Regions from separate parts of the Candidatus Seongchinamella marina genome, predicted to be linked through region 1. Evidence: predicted binding sites of a transcription regulator. Region 1 holds the regulator's gene; the other holds the start of a gene.
What was found. The regulator FNR, encoded in region 1, switches genes on or off when oxygen is low (the NO sensors DNR and NnrR bind a similar motif). The targets are predictions, from matches to a motif close to TTGATNNNNATCAA.

Region 1 (4,427 bases):
ACACACCGCCAGGGCTCAGCTAAAATCTATCTTCGCCAAAACTGGGGTCTCTCGCCAAGCCGAACTGGTGCGCCTGGTCATCAAAAGTGTTGCCTCGCTGGGCTAGGCCCCGTAACCGTAACCGTAACCGTAACCAGCGATTTCAACACACTGTGTAAGGCGCCGTTGATTCAGATCAACGTCCGGCAGTGCCGATACTGTTATCGTCACTGTCAATATATTCGAGAGCTTTATCCCCCGATGAACACCGTGCACTCCGACCTTGTCGCTTCTGCCGCCGTAGCCACAAGACATCAGGCCGACATGAATCTGGCTAAAAAATATGCCAGCCAAGGCCCTCGTTATACTTCCTACCCCACCGCTCCCCAGTTTCGCCGGGACTTCCCGATGCAACAGTACCGCGACTGGCAAAACAGTGATGGTGATCATAAACGTGCACCACTGTCGCTTTACCTGCACGTGCCATTTTGCAGCGATATCTGCTACTACTGTGCCTGCAATAAAATCGTAACGCGTAAAAAAAATGTCGCCCAGCAGTACCTGAAAAGTCTGCAGCATGAAATTATTTTGCAGTCTGAGCTGGTTGGCGATCAGCGACCCATCACCCAGATGCACTGGGGTGGCGGCACGCCCACTTACCTGGATCACGCCCAAATCACTGAGCTGATGCACCTGTTGGCGAGCCACTTTCGCCTTCTGGACAAGGGGTACCGCGAGTACTCTATTGAAATTGATCCAAGAACTGTTGAGAACAGCACCATCGCGTTGCTAAAAGGCGTCGGCTTTAACCGAATCAGCCTTGGCATTCAGGACTTTGATCCGCTGGTGCAAAAAACGGTCAACCGAGTTCAGTCCTACCCACAAATTGCGTCACTGGTCGATTGCATTCGCGCTCACAATTATCGATCTTTGAGTTTTGACCTGATCTATGGGCTGCCACACCAGGACCGCCATACCATGACTGAAACGCTAGGCAAGGTCATTTCTCTGCACCCGGATCGCATAGCCTGCTATAACTATGCTCACTTGCCGGAACGCTTCAGCAGCCAGCGAGCCATCGATCGGTTAAGTCTGCCAGAACCAAACGAAAAGCTGCTGCTGCATGAAATCATCAGCCACACTCTGCAGGATGCTGGCTACCTTCATATTGGCATGGACCACTATGTAATGCCGCAAGATGAGTTGGCCGTTGCCCAGGGAGAGGGACGTTTGCAGCGCAACTTTCAGGGCTACTCCCTCCACATGGCCGATGACTTATTGGGGCTTGGAGTCTCCTCTATCAGCCAGATTGGCGATTTCTACCTCCAAAACGAGCGCGAACTGGACGCTTACTACCAATTACTGGATGCAGGCGCGCTGCCTGTGACCCGGGGTTGCCGCGTCAACGATGATGACAAGTTACGTCGACACATCATCATGACACTGATATCAGAGCTGAAACTGGATATCAGTGATTGCAACCGTCAATTCGGTATCGACTTTAGTCACATATTCCAGCGACAGCTGGATCAACTGGCGCCAATGGTCGCCGATCAATTACTGGAGATTTCGGAAAACACGATCAGTGTGACCAAGCGCGGGAGACCCTTCTTGCGAAATATATGTATGCTTTTTGACGCATATTTGGGCACCCATAAAGGTGATGAATCTGCGCCTAAGTTCTCAGCAACTGTATGAATTTGGCACAGAAATCGAATTACAGAATGATGGAAAAATCGTCTATAATTTCGAAGCATTGCAAGGAGAAGCAAATGACGATTCATCTCACACGGGCCCAGGATACGGCCTCCAACCCCTGCACTCATGACTATCAGGTTAATTGCGGGAACTGTCGCCTAAACAGCATCTGCCTACCCCTGGCATTAGAGAGCGATGATATCCAGCAGCTGGACGACATCATCCAGCGAAGCAAACCCTTGCAAAAGCACCAGCACCTGTACCGGGAAAGTGACGATTTTCAATCGGTGTACGCCGTCCGCTCTGGAACTATTAAGGCCTATAAGACGACAGACGATGGTCAAGAACAGGTCACCGGTTTTTATTTTCCAGGGGAGATACTTGGCATGGACGGCATTAGCAACAATGCGCACGCGTCTTCTGCCAAAGCGCTGGAGACCGCTGCCGTTTGCGAGATTCCCTTCGCTTCACTCGAAAAACTCAGCACCTTGATGCCCAACCTTCAGCGCCACTTTTTCAAACTTCTGAGCCGCGAAATCACCGAAGATCAACAATTGATCACGCTGCTGAGTAAAAATTCTGCAGATGAGCGCGTTGCTGCACTCATGCTCAGTATCTCGGGCCGCAACGCCCGGCGCAAACTCAGCGCCACCCAGTTTCGCTTACCTATGTCCCGAGTCGACATAGGTAACTATCTCGGGTTAACCGTTGAAACGGTCTCCCGGGTCTTTAGCCGAATGCAAAAAATGGATGTTTTACGCGTAGACAATAAAGAAATTGAAATCCTGAATCCTCAAGGTTTGCAGGACATGGCGAATCTTGGCAGCTAAAGGCAGGCTCGCCATTAACGCACGCCTTAAACATTCACTTACATTAATTTCTTCAGCCCAACGTACATCAAAGCGAATTGACCTGCTCAAACTGAAATGTCATTGCGCCGCAAACAGAATCGCTTTTGGGGAAACCACATTATAATGATTCAGCACACCTTCGGCTTGTTAGTGAAACCCGGCTCAGGGTATGGCAGAGCGGTCTATTCCCATGGATGATCCAGCGTACGGCCGCAGCCTTGATAATTACGGTCATTAAGTTGAACTTGCACATTGTAAGGAAACTGGTCGCCCTTCATCGTATCGATACACGCGCTCTCAATGACGGTGACATTAATGCTGTCGTCATCGTCTTGAGACAAATAATGCAATTGCTCGCGACCTTCAGTGGTCTGGACATTGCTGAACATGATTTTAGTCGCACCGTAATCTCCGACAAAAAGCAGGTGCTGATCACCGCGCACCTCCAAATGCCACCCTGGCTCATTGCCTACCGCACGAAAATCCACACCGCGCCGTCTGGCATCTTCCCAGGGCGCGCGGACATGATTGATCTGGCAATTTGCATAGCGGACTCCCGCTGCGCTAAAAATCACCTGGTCTCCCTTCGACCAGAAGACGACATCACCCTCCTGGTATTTTGTGCCTGAGGCGGCACGCACCTGTGACAGAATCAGGTAGCGATCTTCAAACCACAAGGCCATTTCTCCTGGCCCTACCCTCGTAATGAATTCTGCATCGTCGCACTCATACACCATTGTCTTGGCCGTGGGGCGGGCATCAGGCTGAAAATCGTCAATTGCACTTGCTGTCACAGCCGGGTCTGTTCCTATCGCACAGGCCGCTATGGAGATGGCCAGAAGCAGTAGCAAAGTTCTTTTCATGGTTTCAATCCCTCCAGATTGACTCTAAGCCTAAGGTGTGCTCAACGAACACCAGCTAAAGGCATGGGTGAAAAAGCGACTAGTCAGGCATAGCAGCGACAAATCGGACGCCGACAAACATAATCAGCCCGCAGGCTCCATCGCCGCTAAAAACTCGAGATAATAAGCCTGCACCTCCAAGGGTGACTCGACCTGAGGGTAATGCCCGATCGCAGGCAAGCGTCTGATAAAGTGTTCACCACCGACAAGCTCCTCAAAGCGCGCCACCATGTGCTCACCTGAAACGGGATCAACACTGCCGTTGATAAGTCCGATGGGACAACAGGCCTGCTGAAGCGCAAGCAGCCAGCGCTCGCGATTGATTCGTCTGTCAGTCATAGAATGAATTAAACGATGCAGATTCCGTTGGCCATTATCAAGGGTGAATAAATCCCAAAATGCATTGAGCTCTTCGTCACTGGTGGGGGTGTCTGGGCCAAAGACCCGGTCAAAGGATTTCCGCATGCTCGCCTTACTAAATGCATGACGAACCAGAAAACCCAAACGGCCCAATAGCAAACGCTGTACTAGCAGTGCATTGTGCGTTTCTGGAAACAAGCCACCATTGAGAAAAAGACAGGACAGCCAGCGGCCTGCCCCCTGCTGCACATTTTGCCTCGCCAGCATTTCCTGCGCTACGGTATCGCCATAGTCGTGGGCCAACACATGGAACTCGTGCAGATTAAGATGACTCACCAAAGCCTCGCACAAATCAGCCTGCTCTACGATACGGTAATCATGAGGGCATGGCTTAGCGCTGAACCCAAAGCCCAACATGTCCATAGCCACCAAACGGTAGTGCTTGTTCAGCTCAGGCCAAATCTTCCACCAGTCCCAGCTGGCAGTAGGAAAGCCATGTATCAGCACAATAGTACCGCGAGGACTTTCAGTGGGGTGTTCGTCAATGTAAAACAAGTTGTGCCCAAGCAGTTCAACTTGCTGCCCTCTAGCTCGCCACTCTTCTATTTGTATCAAACTGATATCCCTTGCGTAAATA
Region 2 (4,427 bases), on a different contig from region 1:
CGCGAAATTTGCTGGGTGAAGACTATGCCGATTTTGTGGAAGAGGTGGAGTTGGTTCGTGGCGCCAGCCATGAATTCGACCTCGAACTCTTCCTCGCTGGGAAACTGAGTCCCGTGTTTTTCGGCACGGCACTGGGTAACTTTGGCGTGCGTGAAATGTTGAATGATTTTGTAGAGTGGGCGCCAGCTCCACTCGATAGAGAAACGACTACTCGAAATGTGCCTGCCGGCGAGACCGGACTTTCCGGCTTTGTGTTCAAAATTCAGGCCAATATGGATCCTCGTCATCGGGATCGTATTGCTTTCATGCGGGTCTGCTCAGGCCGTTACACCAAGGGCATGAAGATGCGTCACGTGCGCATTGGCAAGGATGTAAAGATCGCTGACGCAGTCACCTTCAAGGCTGGCGAGCGGGTGCTGGTAGAAGAAGCCGTATCTGGGGATATTATCGGTTTGCATAACCACGGTACTATTCAGATTGGCGATACCTTCAGTGAAGGCGAGGAGCTGCAGTTCACTGGCATTCCTCACTTTGCACCAGAGCTTTTTCGGCGGATTCGCTTGGCGGACCCAATGAAATCCAAGCAATTGCAGAAAGGGTTGCAGCAGCTTTCAGAAGAGGGGTCGACGCAGGTTTTTGCACCCATTAGTTCTTCTGACCTCATTGTGGGCGCTGTTGGCCAGCTGCAGTTTGATGTGGTCGCCTATCGGTTGAAGGATGAATATAAAGTAGAGGCGCTGTATGAGCCTATCAATGTGTACACCGCTCGATGGGTAATCTGCGACGATCCCCGCAAGTTGGAAGAGTTTCGCAAGAAAGCCGCAGAGCACCTGTCAGTGGATGGGGGAGGGCATCTCACCTACCTGGCCCCAACCCGTGTCAACCTCGCATTAATGGAAGAACGCTGGCCCGAGCTTGAGTTCCGCGCGACCCGAGAGCACTAGCGACCGTTTAATAGTCGTTGTTGACGTCGGACAGCTGCTCATTAAGGGTCAGGAAATCCCACAGAATGCCCAAGCCGAACAAGCCAGCAGTAAACATATAGACGATACCGGTAAACCATTTGCCCATGTAAAGGCGATGAATGCCCAGCCAGCCCAGAAATGTCAGCAGGATCCAGGTGAGGTCATAATCCACCGGGCCAGGAATGAAACGTCGATCGGCCTCTCGGGACATTGCTGGTATCAGCAGCAGGTCGATTATCCAGCCAACGAAGAACAGGCCCAGGGTAAAAAACCATATCACCCCAGATATTTGCTTGCCGTAGTAGAAGCGGTGGGCGCCAATAAAACCAAATATCCACAACAGGTAGCCCATGAATACGGAGTGAGTGCTCTGTTGTCTGTCCACAATGTTCTCCCGGGGTGGTTTGTTCTATAGTTGAGCTTCTGGTTGCTTTTTTCAAGTCTGGCCCGCCGTTATTTGAGCTCGCTATACTGATCTGGATCATTGTTGTCGCCAGCCAACTTGATAGTCTGTATTTGCGACATAAAGCGAATTTATATTGAGGAAAACCAATGTCCGTACCGCATCACGACCTCCACAACGAGTTTCCTGAATTGAATGAACGTATTCATGAATTAAAAGTGGGTGACGCGCACTTTCGCCGCCTGTTTGACGAGTATCACGATCTGACTCGCAGCATAGAGAAGATGGAAGATGAGGTAACTCCTGTAGCGACTCGCACCGAGGAAGAAGCCAAAATTCGCAGAGTGCATCTCAAAGATGAACTCTATCGTATGCTGACTGCGGCCTGATGACTCCAATGGCTATTGAAGAGCTGCGAGCAGAGTTGGAACAGCGCCGCGCGTCGATGCAAACGCGGCTCTCCAGTATCAAGAAGGACGTGACCCAGGAGCACTCCGGGGATTCCGCCGAGCAAGCTCAGGAACGAGAAAATGATGAGGTCATTGATGCCATTGGCAACGAGACACGTCAATCACTGCATGCGATTCAGGTTGCCTTGGATAAAATTGCTGATGGCACCTACGGCGACTGCGAAAAGTGTGGCGCGAATATCGAGGCCGGTCGCCTGCAGGCGATCCCGGAGTCAAACTGTTGCATGAGCTGTGCCGACTGATTACTCGCAACTACCAGCCCGGCTTCGGGTTGGGGCTTTCTTTGGCGTGACTCTGTTATAACCATACTGCATAAATATCGGTCCGAGTATTCCTCTCCCGCGTGATGTTCCCTGCTAGTTGAGCGCTGGCCTTTTTTTTTGCTGGAAGCAGCATCCGGTTCGTTCCTGCAGCGCAAGGTCATTTTATGAGTGTCGGATTAGCTTTTCACCGCATCGATTACAACTGAACCAGAATGGCCAGTTATTTGAGTGGCAATGTGCTTCAGCGGGGCGTATAGTCGCCGCCCTTCGCGAGGGCTTTCGGGCATAGTCATATTCCCTAAAAATAATCCCCAATCCGGGTTGACAGGGTAGGGGGGCATCATTAGAATTCGCGTTCCTTTTTTCGGGGGGTTCCACTGCGGACCTCTGGTTTTTTATTCAATTGGAGTTAGGTCAGGTGCAGAATCAACGTATTCGTATACGCCTTAAGGCTTTTGACCACAAGCTGATCGATATGTCGACTCAGGAGATTGTGGAAACTGCGCGCCGCACAGGTGCACAGGTTAAAGGTCCTATCCCCCTTCCCACGCGGAAGGAAAAGTACACCGTGTTGGTATCGCCGCACGTAAACAAGGATGCACGTGACCAGTACGAAATTCGTACTCACAAGCGTCTGTTAGACATCGTGGAGCCTACAGAGAAGACTGTAGACGCCCTGATGAAACTAGACCTGGCAGCAGGTGTAGAAGTTCAGATCAGTCTTGGTTAACTACAATATGTAGCAAGACCTGCTCGGGATAATCCCCGGGTGTGTAATGCCCAGTTACTCGTTGAGCGATTGGGCAGCCATAGAGGGTATATAGCCCCGTACACTGAGAGGTTAGCAAAATGGCTATTGGATTAGTCGGCCGCAAGTCCGGTATGACTCGTGTTTTTACCGAAGACGGCGCATCAATACCCGTAACCGTAGTGGAGGTCTCTCCAAACCGCGTTACTCAGATCAAAGAGCTCGAAACCGACGGTTATAGAGCAATTCAGGTCACAACGGGAAACCGTAAGGCCTCTAAAGTGAGTAAATCTGAAGCAGGACATTTCGCCAAGGCGGGTGTCGAGGCAGGCACCAAGCTGTCTGAGTTTCGTCTGGAAGCCTCTGATGAAGCTCCTGAAGTTGGCGTTGAGCTAACGGTTGAGCGCTTCGAGGTTGGTCAGATTGTAGATGTGACTGGCAAGTCCAAGGGTAAAGGCTTTCAGGGCGGTATCAAGCGCTGGAACTTCACCATGCAGGATGCCACACACGGCAACTCTATCTCTCACCGTGCCAATGGATCTATCGGTCAGTGTCAAACACCCGGCCGTGTATTTAAAGGCAAGAAGATGTCAGGCCACATGGGTTCCGAGCAAGTGACTACCCAGGGTTTGGAAGTTATTCGTGTTGATGCCGAGCGCAATTTGCTGCTCATCAAGGGTGCCGTGCCAGGTGCTCCGGGTGGTGACGTCGTCGTACGTCCCACTGTCAAGGCATAAGGTTAGGGGGTCTCTAACGTGGAACTGAATGTAGTTAAAGCGGGTAATGCAGATGCGGGCAAGGTTTCCGTCTCTGATGTTGCTTTCGCTAAAGAATACAACGAGGACCTGGTTCACCAGGTCGTGACTGCTTATATGGCAGGCTCCCGACAGGGCACTCGTGCCCAAAAGAACCGCGCAGCGGTTTCTGGCGGTGGTAAGAAGCCATGGCGTCAAAAAGGTACCGGTCGAGCTCGTGCGGGAACGATTCGTTCTCCCATCTGGCGTTCCGGTGGTGTGACCTTCGCGGCCCAGCCGCAGGATCACTCGCAAAAAGTGAATCGCAAAATGTATCGCGCTGCTCTGCGCACCATCATGTCTGAGCTGGCCCGCCAGGAACGTCTGGTCGTGGTAGAAAGTCTGGACCTGGAACAGCCCAAAACCAAGCTGCTTTTAGAGCAATTGGGTGGCTACGGTGTTGATAACGCGCTGATCGTTTCTGCAGAAGTAAACGAAAACCTCTACCTGGCGTCACGCAACCTGCACAAGGTTGATGTTCGCGATGTAGACGGTGTTGACCCTGTTAGCCTCATCGCCCACGACAAAGTGATCGTGACTGTTGACGCGGTTAAAAAGCTTGAGGAGATGTTGGGATGAACCAAGAGCGCGTATTTCAAGTGCTGGTAGGCCCGCACGTTTCCGAAAAAGCGGCCATTGTTGCTGACGAAAATAACCAGTTTGTTTTCAAGGTTGCAGTAGATGCAACTAAAGCGGAGATCAAAAAGTCCGTTGAGCAACTGTTCAAGGTCAAGGTCGACAATGTCTGCACTCTGAAGGTGAAAGGCAAGGTGAAGCGCAACCG

Region 2: EYC87_RS14855 (HP1242/YdcH family protein) is a predicted target of FNR. The motif match lies at 1,437-1,450, and genes of this name have one in related genera.

What each region holds. Positions count from the first base shown of each region.
Region 1 is NZ_SHNP01000004.1:281,115-285,541, forward strand. It holds gene EYC87_RS12630 (helix-turn-helix transcriptional regulator) at 1-106, shown strand, start outside; gene hemN (oxygen-independent coproporphyrinogen III oxidase) at 241-1,677, shown strand; gene fnr (fumarate/nitrate reduction transcriptional regulator Fnr) at 1,752-2,507, shown strand; gene EYC87_RS12645 (COG3650 family protein) at 2,711-3,391, opposite strand; gene EYC87_RS12650 (alpha/beta fold hydrolase) at 3,515-4,405, opposite strand.
Region 2 is NZ_SHNP01000005.1:251,720-256,146, forward strand. It holds gene EYC87_RS14845 (peptide chain release factor 3) at 1-944, shown strand, start outside; gene EYC87_RS14850 (NINE protein) at 952-1,317, opposite strand; gene EYC87_RS14855 (HP1242/YdcH family protein) at 1,518-1,757, shown strand; gene EYC87_RS14860 (TraR/DksA family transcriptional regulator) at 1,766-2,080, shown strand; gene rpsJ (30S ribosomal protein S10) at 2,520-2,831, shown strand; gene rplC (50S ribosomal protein L3) at 2,951-3,586, shown strand; gene rplD (50S ribosomal protein L4) at 3,605-4,222, shown strand; gene rplW (50S ribosomal protein L23) at 4,219-4,427, shown strand, end outside.